Regions from separate parts of the Aeromonas sp. MTB genome, predicted to be linked through region 1. Evidence: predicted binding sites of a transcription regulator. Region 1 holds the regulator's gene; each other region holds the start of a gene.
The links. Region 1 encodes MetJ, which represses methionine synthesis genes. Its sites were predicted from a motif close to AGANNTCTAGANNTCT; they were not measured.
Positions count from the first base shown of each region.

Region 2: metA (homoserine O-succinyltransferase MetA) is a predicted target of MetJ. The motif match lies at 2,684-2,699, and genes of this name have one in related genera.
Region 3: metN (methionine ABC transporter ATP-binding protein MetN) is a predicted target of MetJ. The motif match lies at 1,626-1,641, and genes of this name have one in related genera.

Region 1 covers NZ_CP147026.1:4,047,682-4,051,914, forward strand. Annotated here, with positions in the region: gene WBR25_RS18495 (aromatic amino acid transport family protein) at 1-909, shown strand, start outside; gene WBR25_RS18500 (tRNA-binding protein) at 980-1,318, opposite strand; gene WBR25_RS18505 (AraC family transcriptional regulator) at 1,403-2,125, opposite strand; gene metJ (met regulon transcriptional regulator MetJ) at 2,167-2,490, opposite strand; gene metB (cystathionine gamma-synthase) at 2,696-3,868, shown strand; gene WBR25_RS18520 (bifunctional aspartate kinase/homoserine dehydrogenase II) at 3,868-4,233, shown strand, end outside.
Region 2 covers NZ_CP147026.1:512,525-516,757, forward strand. Annotated here, with positions in the region: gene WBR25_RS02425 (competence/damage-inducible protein A) at 141-1,289, opposite strand; gene WBR25_RS02430 (cyclic di-GMP phosphodiesterase) at 1,343-2,581, opposite strand; gene metA (homoserine O-succinyltransferase MetA) at 2,726-3,673, shown strand; gene WBR25_RS02440 (cyclin-dependent kinase inhibitor 3 family protein) at 3,674-4,192, opposite strand.
Region 3 covers NZ_CP147026.1:3,777,516-3,781,748, forward strand. Annotated here, with positions in the region: gene ppgK (polyphosphate--glucose phosphotransferase) at 1-710, shown strand, start outside; gene WBR25_RS17225 (hypothetical protein) at 815-1,270, opposite strand; gene metN (methionine ABC transporter ATP-binding protein MetN) at 1,776-2,819, shown strand; gene WBR25_RS17235 (methionine ABC transporter permease) at 2,800-3,453, shown strand; gene metQ (methionine ABC transporter substrate-binding lipoprotein MetQ) at 3,479-4,233, shown strand, end outside.

The DNA.
Region 1 (4,233 bases):
TACGGGGTCGGACTGACCAACACAATGGAGAGCTTTATGGTCAACCAGCTCGGCATGGCGACCCCGGATCGGGTGATGCTCTCCGGCGTGCTGGTATTCGCCATGATCGCCGTGATGCTGGCGGGTGAGAAAGCGATGCTGCGCGCCTTCGCCTTTATGGTCTATCCACTGGCGGCCATTCTGGCGGCGCTCTCCTGCTACCTGATCCCTCAGTGGCAATGGCCGGAAGTGACGGCGTTTGAAGGGGTCAGCTTCCTCAACACCGTCTGGCTGGCGCTGCCGGTCACCGTGTTCGCCTTCAGCCACGCCGCAGCCATCTCCGGTTTTGCCAACGTGCAGCGCCGTGAATATGGCGAGCAGGCAGAAGCCAAGAGCGGCCTGATCCTGCGCAACACCACAGTAATGCTGGTGGGCTTCGTGCTCTTCTTCGTCTTCTCCTGCGTGCTGAGCCTCTCGCCAGCCCAGCTGGCTGAAGCCAAGGCCCAGAACGTCTCTGTGCTCTCCTATCTCGCCAACATCACCGATAACCCGGTGATCGTAACTCTGGGACCGCTCATCGCCTTTATCGCCATCAGCTCCTCCTTCCTTGGCCACTTCCTCGGTGCCCGTGAAAGCCTGAAAAGCCTGATCGCCAAGCCTACCGGCCTGCCGCTGGCCAAGGCGGACAAAGTCGGTATCGCCCTGATGTTCTTCTCTATCTGGGGGGCCGCCGTCATCAACCCGGGCATTCTGGGGCTGATGGAGACCCTCTCCGGCCCGGTCATCGCCATGATCCTGTTCATCATGCCGGTGATTGCAATCTACAAGGTGGAGGCGCTGGCCCGCTTCCGTCACGGCTGGACCAACGGCTTTATCCTGCTGACCGGTTCGCTGGCGGTATCGGCGCTGATCTTCAGCCTGTTGAAGTAACGACTCGCAGCAGATAACAAAAAGAGAGGCGACCTTGGGTCGCCTCTCTTCTCTCTGTTCGGGTGTGAACTCAGCCCAGCCTGGCGCCGTTCTCCACCTCCCGCTCGGGGATAGCCATCACTACGGCGCCATCCGGCCGATAGAAACCGGTCAGTAGAAACTCCGACTGAAACGGCCCTATCTGTTTGGTCGGGAAGTTGACTACGGCGATGATCTGGCGGCCCACCAGCTGCTCTGGCTGGTAGAGTGCGGTGATCTGGGCGCTGCTCTTGCGAATCCCCAGTTCAGGGCCAAAATCCGCCCACACCTTGTAGGCCGGTTTACGTGCTTCGGGAAACGGCTCGACCCGCACCAGGGTGCCCACCCTCAGCTCCACCACCTCGAAATCCTGCCAGCTAATCGTCTCCATTTCGGCTCCTGTTTATCGTGCACCTTGCATGACCCGCAGCATGGCCCAAAGAGAGCATCCCGTCTTCGGCGATCAGCCGTTTCGTTATGGCAGGTGGCCGTTTTGCTGGCGCCAGAGGGACGGAGTGAGCCCGCTCTCGGCCAGGAAGCGCTCGCTGAACGCCCCCTGATTCTGGTAGCCGCAGCGGCTGGCAATCTCGCCAACAGGCAGTTGCGTACCGGCAAGCAGGGTACGCGCCAGCGCCATGCGTCGACTGCGAATGTAGTGGGAGACGCTCATCCCCAGCTGCTGGCGAAAGGCGAGCTTGAACTGGCTCTGGCCAAGACAGGCGATGACGGCGAGTTGCTGATTGGTCAGCGGGGCAGCGAGGTTGGCCTCGATATGGCGTTGCACCTTGAGGATGCGGGCGGCAAGGCGTGGAATGGCTGCGCTCTGCATCCCCTGCCCTTCCGCCAGCAGGGAGAGCCACACCTGCTCCATGCCCGCCACCTGCCGCCCCTCGGCCACCATGCGGTGCAGAAACGCGAGGTAGTGGCGCTGAGGCTCATCCAGCTCGATAAAGGGGCGGACTGCCAGATCCCCGGGCAGCCAGTCGCTCTCCTGCACCAGAAACGAAAGCGCGGGATCGGCGGCGTAGTCGTGCCGCTCGCCGGGAGCGATGACGCAAGCAGAACCGGGGACAAGCCTGTGCCCCCGGCCCTGCACCTCGATCTCGAGGGGGCCGTCGAGGGGGATCACCAGTTGGGCAAAGTCGTGGCTATGACTGCAGACATGGTGGTGATAGTGGCGCAGGCTGAAGCGGGACATGGCTGATAGCAATGACGCGGCCAGGGCCGCGTCATTGGGGGTTATTCCTTGTCGAAATCTTCGATCTCTTTGCCCAGCGCCTCCATGATGGCGCGCGCTTCGGCCGGGACACTGTCCGGTTGATCCTTGCGCAAGTCTTCGTCGCAAGGGAGCGGCTGGCCGGTGAAAGCGTGCAGGAAGGCTTCACAGAGCAGCTCGCTGTTGGTCGCATGACGCAGGTTGTTCACCTGACGGCGGGTGCGCTCATCGGTCAACACTTTCAACACCTTGAGCGGGATCGAGACGGTAATCTTCTTGACCTGTTCGCTCTTCTTACCGTGTTCCGCGTAGGGGCTGACGTAGTCGCCGTTCCACTCTGTTCCCATGACTCACCTGTTCTCATTTAGCCGTGAGCGCGGATTTTAACCCTTAAGGAAATTAATGGCAATCCAACAGCAAAGCCATTTAGACGTCTAGAAGTGTTGACGGCTTTTTTAAGCTGGCGTAGTGTGGTTGTCCATGAGCCCGCAATGGCGGGATGGCGCGTGGCAGCAAGATGCCGGCGTGTAAAGAGACATCAAGGAGAGTGATATGACCCACAAGGCCACCCTGGCGGTTCGCACCGGGATTGAGACAGACACACAGCACGGTGCCGTGGTGCCCCCCATCTACCTCTCCAGCAACTACACCTTTGCCGACTTTGGCGAGCCCCGTCAATACGATTATGCCCGCTCCGGCAATCCGACCCGCACCAATCTGGCGGACGCGCTGGCGGCGCTGGAAGGGGGCGCTGGCGCCGTGGTCACCGGCACCGGCATGGGGGCCGTCCATCTGGTCACCACTGCCCTGCTCAAGGCGGGGGATCTGCTGCTCGCCCCCCACGACTGTTACGGCGGCACCTGGCGCCTGTTCGAGTATCTGGCGGCCAAGGGCCACTACCGGGTGCAGTTTGTCGATCAGGGGGATGAGGCCGCTCTGGCCGCCGCGCTGGCGCAGAAGCCTGCGCTGGTATGGGTCGAGACCCCCTCCAACCCGCTGCTGCGGGTGGTGGATATCCGCGCCATTGCCAGCGCCGCCCACGAGGTGGGTGCACAGGTGGTGGTGGACAACACCTTCCTCTCCCCCCTGCTGCAACAGCCGCTTGCACTTGGTGCCGACGTGGTGGTGCACTCCACCACCAAGTACATCAACGGTCACTCGGACGTGGTGGGCGGAGTGGCGATTGCCAAAGAGGCCACACTGGCCGAGTCGCTGGTGTGGTGGGCCAACTGTCTGGGGCTCACCTCCGGGGCGTTCGACTCCTACCTCACCCTGCGCGGCCTGCGCACTCTGGCCCCCAGATTGCGCACCCATCAGGAGAACACCGATCGCATCCTCGCCTTCCTGCAACAGCAGCCACTGGTGAAACGCATCTATCACCCCAGCCTGCCGAGCCATCCGGGCCACGATATTGCGCGCCGTCAACAGTCCGGCTTCGGCGCCATGCTAAGTTTTGAACTCGATTGCAGCGAGACAGGCATTCGCGCCTTCCTCGCGGCCCTCACCCTCTTCTCGGTGGCCGAGTCCCTCGGCGGGGTAGAGAGTCTGGTGGCCCATCCGGCCAGCATGACCCACAGGGCCATGACCCCGGCGGCGCAGCAGGCAGCAGGCATCAGCGCCCAACTGCTGCGGTTGTCGGTCGGTATTGAACACGGTGAAGACCTGGTGGCCGATCTGGCTCAGGCTTTTGAACAGGCGCAGCAGGCAGAACAGGTAGCGAAGTAATGGAACAGCAGCAACAAGGAGAGATCGCGGTGGCAGCAGAAGCAGGATTGAAGCGACGTCACGTCCACAAATTTGGTGGCAGCAGTCTGGCGGATCCGGTCTGTTATCGCCGGGTCGCCAGTATCGTTGAACAACAGGTGGGCGGGGATGAACTGATCGTGGTCTCCGCCGCCGGCAAGACCACCAACCGGCTGATCCAGCTGGTGGAGCTGGCCGAAGCGGGGGACGAAGCCGCCGGTGAAGCCATCTCTGCCCTGCAGGCCTATCAGCAGAGCCTAATCGACGGCTTGCTGGAGGGTGAACTGCAGCTCGATCTGAGCAAGCAGCTGGCCGACGACATGCAACTGATCGCCAAAACGCTTGAA
Region 2 (4,233 bases), 1.1 Mb from region 1:
TTTCCTCTGAATGGTCAATGAATTGAAGTCAAATCGGTGATGGCGGCCAGATAAATGTGGGCGCTGTTTGGAAACGGAGAGAAAAGACGGATCGTAGCGCCAGCGACATAGGGTCGCTGGCAGGTGAATGGCGGTTCTTATCAGCTGCGCTGGGCTATTCTGGCCAGGGTGAGGTAATCGCCGAGCACCGGTTCACCCAGCATATGGCGGCGCAGCATGTCGAGGGCGGCAAAGGCGAGGATCTTGCGGCGACTCTCCGGGTCGGGGTGGCTGATCTTGACCGTCTGACCGATGTGCATGCCATCGGCGCTGAGCAGCAGTGGCACCCCCTCTGGCCCTTTTCGCCCTATGGTCAGTTGCAGGCCCGCATCGGTCGTCGGCAGTTGTGCCAGCTCATCGGCCAGTTGCGTACTGAAGTTGGCCTCCAGCCGGGGATGGCCGTGACAAAGCGCCAGCAGGGCGCCGCCACTCTCTCCCTCCAGCAGAGTTAGCGGTTTGTCTTGCAGCAGCGCCAGGATCTGCTGCGCCGGTTCCATATCTCCGCTGCCAACCAGCCAGGGACGGATCGTATCCAGCAGTCGGCGCTCGGCACTCTCCATGTCAGCGGCACTGGCGCCGTGGCCGATCAGCTTCAGCTCGATAAGGGGCATGGAGGAGCGGTAACCCAGCTCAATACCAGCTGGCCAGGGTTCGGCATCCAGCATATCGCTGAGCGCCGACTCCGAGACGCCGAAGGTGTAAAAGCGACGCAGCTCGGTATCGATCTGTGCCCCGGCCAGCTGTTTGAGGCGCGGCAGAATTTGCTCGCGCACCATCTGTTTGAACTCGAACGGCACGCCCGGGGTGAAGAAGAGCTGACTCTGGCCACTTCGCACCACAAAGCCGCAGGCGGTGCCGACCGGGTTGTCGAGGATCTCGCTCCCCTGTGGCAACCAGGCCTGTTTGGCATTGCTTTGTGCCATGGGGCGGCCACGGCTGGCGTAGCGCGCTTCGATGGTAGCGAGCCAGTCGGGGAAGAGGGTGAGCGGTTGGTCAAAGGCCTCGGCGGCGGCCTGAGCGGTGAGGTCGTCGGCAGTGGGCCCGAGCCCGCCACACACCAGCACCACCTCGGCGCGGCTGGCACTCTCTTGCAGCACCGTTTTCAGGTCGGCGAGGTTGTCCCCTACCGTCAGGCGACGGCGCACCTGCCAGCCCTGCTCCAGCAGCAGAGCGCTGAGCCAGGCCGCGTTGGTATCCACCACCAGACCCGTCACAATTTCGTCTCCGGTACTGATGATCTCGATACGCATGGCAGGCTCCTTGGATTAAACGGGTGGCAGCGGTTGGCCTCGGGCCAACACAATCAGGCTTTGTTGTGCTCGAAGTAGTAGCTGATCCGGGTACGCGGATTGAGGTACTCGAACACGGCGGGCGGCAGCCGTTTGGGGTGGATCACCTTGGCGATCGACAGTTCGGCTTGCTGCAGGTCGATGATGGCGGCTTCCTGACGGGGAATGCGCGGATCGTAGACCAGCACCGAGGGGTAGAGCAGGCGGGAAGCGTTGACCGACATCACCAGCCCCACCTGACCATTGGAGAGTTGCACCACGCTGCCGGGGGGGTAGATCCCCATCAACCGGATCAGCATGCTGAGGTACTCCGGATTGAACTGCGCCTTGCGCTGCTTGTAGAGGCCGCTCAGGGCCGAGTAGGGCACCTTGGCCTGCATGTGGCAGAGGTTATCGTACTCGTTGATCAGCGACACCATCTGGGTCAGCGGATCGAGCTGGCCACCCTTGAGCCCTTCCGGCCCGCTGCCATCGAGATATTCATGGTGATGGAGCACGATCCCCTTTGCCTCGGCCGGGAAATCTTTGGCCAGATTGAGCAGATCCAGTCCGTAGCGCGGGTGCTGGGCCATCAGGTTCTGCTCCGGCTTGGTCAGCGGCTCGGTCTTGCGCAGGATCTGGCTCGGGATCTTCAGCTTGCCGATATCGTGGAACAGCGCCCCCATGCCGACCTGACGGATCTCGTCGGCCGACATGTTGCACTCCTTGGCCAGCAGCATGCTGAGCACGCTGACGTTGAGGGAGTGGAAGTAGAGGTTGTTGCCATCCTCGCTGTCGGAGACCAGATGGAGCACCATCTCGTCCACCGAGAGCAGCTGTTCTGTCATGGCGTTGACCAGCTCCTGCGCCTCGCCGATGGCATTGAGGGGGCGGGACTGGATCTTGCTCATCACACTGCGCACCTGCGCCAGCGACTGCTGGAACTGTTTCTCGCACTGCTGCAGGTTGCGGCGATAGAGTTGCAACTGTTCGATGCGGCGATCTTTCTCCTGCTGCATCTGGGCCTGGCGCTGGGCGGCGTCTGCGCTCTCTTGTTGCTGAGGCTGTACCTGATTGAGGGGCTTGGGCGGAACGTCGCTCTTGTCGGGAATGATGGTGACCAGTTTCAGGCCGAGACGGCGGATCAGCTCGATCTCTTCTTCACTTTTGATCTTGAAGCTGGAAAACAGGAACGGGTGTTCGCGCCACCCCAGTGGCAGGGATACATAGTTGCCGACTTGCAGTCGATCTACGGAAATCTTGATACCGGTCATTATCTTGGAAGCAGGAGACACACTGAGCCGTATGCTAGTCAAAGGCGGGGGTGAATACAAAAGGTATCTGATGACAGGGCAGGAGCTTTATTATAGGCTTCTGGATGTCCAGACATATTTACTGATGCAGTACAGGGAGTAAGCATGCCGATCAAGATTCCGGATCAGTTACCCGCCGCCGAAGTGCTGGGGCAGGAGAACATCTTCGTGATGACGGAATCCCGGGCCGTCACCCAGAACATCCGCCCGCTTCGGGTGCTCATCCTCAACCTGATGCCAAAGAAGATTGAGACCGAGATCCAGCTGATGCGGATGCTCTCCAACTCGCCGCTGCAGGTGGATGTGGATCTGCTGCGCATCGATGACAGGGAGTCAAAGAACACGCCGCAGGCCCATCTGGAGAACTTCTATCACGACTTCGAGCAGGTGCGTGGCAATAACTACGACGGCATGATCATTACCGGGGCGCCGCTCGGGCTGGTGGAGTTCGAGGAGGTGGTCTACTGGCCGCGCATCGTCGAGATCATCGAGTGGTCCCATCAGCATGTCACCTCCACCCTGTTCCTCTGCTGGGCGGTGCAGGCGGCGCTGAAAGCCTTGTATGGCATGGAGAAGCAGACCCACGGCGAGAAGCTCTCCGGGGTTTATCGCCACCATCGTCTCGATGAGCACGAGCCGCTGCTGCGCGGTTTCGATGACGAGTTCGTCGCCCCCCACTCCCGCTACGCGGCGTTTGATGGCGATCTGATCCGTGCCCAGACCGACTTGCAGATTTTTGCCGAGTCAGAAGAGGCGGGAGTCTATCTGGCGGCCACCAAGGATTGTCGTCAGGTGTTTGTCACCGGCCACCCGGAGTACGATGCCCTGACGCTGGACGGGGAGTATCAGCGGGATCTGGCGGCAGGGCTCGCCCCGGCCATTCCGGTCAACTACTACCCGAATAATGATCCGGGCCAGACCCCGCGCGCCAGCTGGCGCAGCCATGGTCATCTGCTGTTTGCCAACTGGCTCAACTACTACGTCTATCAGCTCACCAGCTATCGGGTGGAGGATATCGGCAAGGTCTTTACCTACGACCAGGGAGGCAAGTAGTCAGTCGCCCTGCGCCAGCCGCTCGGCCAGCTGGTCGAGCCATTGGCGGTGGCAGGCCAGGGTAAACGCCTTGGGTCTGTGGGCCTTGATGGCGGCCATCGCCTCTTGCTGTGGCTGGCCGAGGGTCATCAGCAGCGCGGCGGCGACCAGACCGGTACGACCGCTGCCCCCTTTGCAGTGGATGACCAGATGTTTGCCATCCCCCAGCAGCTCGCGCAGCTGTGGCAGCGCCTGTTGCCAGGTAGCCTCGAAGTCGGCATCGGGGGCCAGATCATCCTCGATGGGCAGATGGAACCAGCGCATCCCTTCGTGCTCGACCTGCTGGCCGAGCTGCGCCAGTTCGAGTCGGATCAACTCGGCGCTCGTCATCAGGGTCACCACCCCGTGGGCACCGGCCAACCGCAGTTGATCGAGCGCTAGGGTCAGCGGCACCTGCTGGGTGCCGGGGCAGGGGGTCAGCAGCAGCTGACCATCGACACGGGGAACCTCAAGGCTCCAGAAGGGGTGATACGGGTGCATGGCGGATCCTCGCGTGGTGGCCGCAGGGCTGCGACCGGTGA
Region 3 (4,233 bases), 270 kb from region 1:
CAGGGATCAAGGGCTGTCTGGTCGATACCAAAACCGGCGAATTGATTGGCGAGCGCCATCGCATTGCCACACCGCAACCGGCCACCCCGGCCGCCATCGCCCATACCCTCAAGGCGCTGGTCGAACACTTCGACTGGAAAGGACCGGTGGGCTGCGGTTTTCCTGCCACTATTCACAACGGGGTTGCCAAGAGTGCCGCCAATATCGACAAAAGCTGGATCGAAACCGATGCCGAGCATCTGTTTGCCGATGTCACCGGCAAGCCCTGCTATGTGCTGAATGATGCCGATGCCGCCGGTCTGGCCGAGATGCGCTTTGGCGCTGGCAAGGATCGCAAGGGGGTCATCATCCTCATCACGGTCGGCACCGGCATCGGCACCGCCATCTTCGTCAACGGCCATCTGCTGCCCAACACCGAGCTGGGCCATCTGATGCTGGAAGGAATGGTCGCCGAGCACTACTGCTCCGATGCGGCGCGCAAACGGGAGGATCTCTCCTGGAACCGCTGGGGCAAGCGCTTCAACAAGTATCTGGCGCGCCTTGAGTTTCTCTTCTCCCCCGACCTCTTCATTCTGGGGGGCGGCAGCGCAGCCAAGCTGGATAAGTTTGTCGATCGCATCGAGACCCGGGCACCGCTTATTCCGGCGGCCAGCCTCAATCAGGCGGGCATTATCGGGGCCGCCCTCTACGCGGCCGAGCAGCAGGGCTGACCGACGCTCACTGCAAGTCAGCAGATACCAATTGAAAGGGCCCGGCACTGCTGCCGGGCCCTTTTGTTTTGCGGTCATCTTGCGTGTTTGGTGCTTATCACCCGTTACATGTCGTCGAGTCGGTGCACTCCGTGCACCAGTCGGGTCAGGCGGGTCTGCTCCAGCCCGGCCAGATTCTCGAGCAAAGCGGTGGTGGCTGGTGTCGGGCACTCCCGGGCCAGATGACTCAGCTCGCCCACCAGCTGCTCTTCCCAGCGGCATACCTGAGTGACGATATCCTGAGTCTGGACTGATGCCGGCAGCTCGAAGCGGGTAATGGCAGGCAGCATATCCTCGCTGAAACTCTGGTTCAGCCAAGTCTCCCTGACCGCATCTCCCAGCTGAGCGGTATATTCGTGCAGATGGGCACTGGCCGCATCCTCACGCCCTTGCAGATAGACCAGCAACATCCGGCTGCGTTCGCTGTCCACCTGACTGGTCAAACGCCCGTAACAGAGTCCGAGCTGGTGATGAACCTGCTCAAGATAGTGCAGCAACTCTTTGATCTGTTGGAATCTCATCGCACTGCCCTCCATGTTTGTCGACAACATCAGTATAAAAAAACGGCGCCACCGACCCAATCCCTATCCGAGCCCCCCTTGCGCTGCATCAAGGTTGACGCCGACAAAGTGACGGTCAGGTGATCCGGTCGAGAATAGGGAACGCTTTGTGCAGCAATTTGTGTAACGATGGAGGAGCATTAAGCTCGACAGCAGATGTGAACAGAAACGGGCTGGCACACTAATAAAACCATCATATACCCGATATAAACCATCTTTAATTCGGTCATATCCCGTAGGGACGAAACAGGATCTGGAAGAGCAACAATACCATCCTGATCGTTATCCGCCTGACAGAAATCCTTATCACTTTTTTAGACGTCTAGACGTAAAAACATGCGTTGACATGGCCATCCAGACATCTTAGCATCATCCTCCATGATGACAGAGTAACCCAGTGGAACCTCTGCCCAATTTCCCCGCCTGTAGCGCCCTGTGCTTTAAGGCTGTTAGCACGGAAGAATCCATGATTAAGTTGATCGGTCTCAACAAAGTCTACGGTACAGGCAGTGACGCCGTGCACGCCCTGCGTGATGTGAGTCTGCATGTACCCCAAGGCAAAATTTTCGGGGTGATCGGTGCCTCCGGTGCCGGCAAGAGTACCCTCATTCGTTGTGTCAACCTGCTGGAGCGCCCGACAGAGGGTCAAGTCATCGTTGATGGCCAGGATCTGGTCGCCCTGAGCGAACGGGATCTGACCCAGGCTCGCCGCCAGATCGGGATGATTTTCCAGCACTTCAACCTGCTTGCCTCCCGCACCGTGTTTGCCAACATCGCCTTTCCGCTGGAGCTGGCAGGCTGGAGCAAAGAGAAGATCCAGCAACGGGTTGCCGAGCTGCTGGCGCTGGTCGGGCTGGAAGCCCGTGCCCACGCCTATCCGTCCGAGCTTTCCGGCGGTCAGAAACAGCGCGTCGCCATTGCCCGCGCACTGGCACCGGCCCCCAAGGTACTGCTCTGTGACGAGGCCACCTCGGCCCTCGACCCGCAGACCACCCGCTCGATCCTGACCCTGCTCAAGGAGATCAACGTCAAGCTGGGGCTCACCATCCTGCTCATCACCCACGAGATGGACGTGGTGAAGGGGATCTGTGACGAAGTGGCCATCATCAGCGACGGCCGTCTGATCGAACAGGGCGAAGTGGCCTGGTTCTTCAGCAACGCCAAGACCCAGCTGGCCCGTGACTTCATCCACTCCACCATCCATCTGGAGGTACCGCAGGAGTATCAGGATCGGATGAGCAGTGAGCGGGTGCCGGGCAGCTACCCGCTGGTGAAGCTTGGCTTTACCGGCAGCACGGTCGATACGCCGCTGATCTCCGAGGCGAGCCGCCGTTTCAATATCGACATCAGCATTCTGAGCGCAGACATCGAGTACGCCGGTGGCGTCAAATTCGGTTTCCTGCTGGCCGAGCTGTTCGGGGATGAGGCCCAGTGCGAGGCGACTCAGCAGTTCCTTATCGACAACCACATTCAGCTGGAGGTAATGGGTTATGTCCGAAGCCATGATTAATCTGCTCATCACGGCCCTGGGCGACACCCTGATCATGGTGTTTGCCTCCGCCCTGTTCGGCTGCCTGCTCGGCCTGCCACTCGGCGTGGCGCTGCATGTGACCAAGGCGGGCCAGATCCTGGCAAACCCCTTGCTCAACCGTACTCTGGGTATGGTGGTCAACGTGGGTCGCTCGGTGCCCTTTATCATCCTGCTGGTCGCCATCATTCCGCTAACACGGCTGATTGTCGGCACCAGTATCGGCACCATCGCTGCCATCGTGCCGCTGACTGTCGGTTGCATCCCCTTCATCGCCCGTCTGGTGGAAGGGGCCCTGATGGAAGTGCCGGACGGCCTGCTGGAAGCGGCCAAGGCGATGGGCGCCAAGCCGCTGCAAATCATCACCAAGGTGCTGCTGCCCGAGGCTCTGCCCGGCATCCTCAACAGCGTCACCATCACCCTCGTCACGCTGGTGAACTACTCGGCCATGGCCGGGGCCATCGGTGGCGGTGGTCTGGGGGATGTGGGTATTCGTTATGGTTATCAGCGCTTTGACCCGACCGTCATGCTGGTAACCGTGGTTATCCTGGTAGTACTGGTTCAACTTATCCAGAGCGCGGGTGAGCGCCTGGTCAACAAATGTGATCATCGTTAATCGTCGATTTCTGACAGGAGGTTTTATGAAATTTGGCATCAAATCCGTTGCGGCTGCCCTGCTGGCTGGTCTGGTTCTGGCCGGTTGCGGTCAAAAAGAAGAGAGCAAGGTTCTGAAAGTGGGCGCTATTGCCGGCCCGGAGACCGAACTGGTTGAAGTGGCTGCCAAGGTAGCCAAAGAGAAATACGGTCTGACAGTCGAGGTGGTCAACTTCTCCGACTACGTCACCCCGAACGTAGCGCTGAACGATGGCAGCATCGACGTCAACGCTTTCCAGCACAAACCCTATCTGGATGCACAAGTGCGTGATCGCGGCTTCAAGCTGGTGCCGGTTGGCAACACCTTCGTCTACCCGATTGCCGGTTACTCCAAGAAGATCAAGGCGCTGAGCGAACTGCAAGATGGCGCCCAGATCGCGGTACCGAACGATCCGACCAACCTGGGTCGCTCCCTGATCCTGCTGGCCAAACAGGGTCTGATCACCCTGAAGGATGGCGCCGGTCTGGAAGCCACCGTGCTGGATATCGCCAGCAACCCGCGCAACTTCAAGATTGTCGAGCTGGAAGCAGCCCAGCTGCCACGCTCGCTGGAAGACGTGGACTTGGCTATCATCAACAACACCTTCGCCGGTCAGATTGGTCTGACCCCGACCGAGAACGGCCTGTTTGTTGAGGACAAAGAGTCCCCCTACGTCAACCTGATCGTCGCCCGTGACAACAACAAGGATGACGAGAAGGTCAAACAGTTCGTACAAGCTTTCCAGACCGATGATGTCTACAA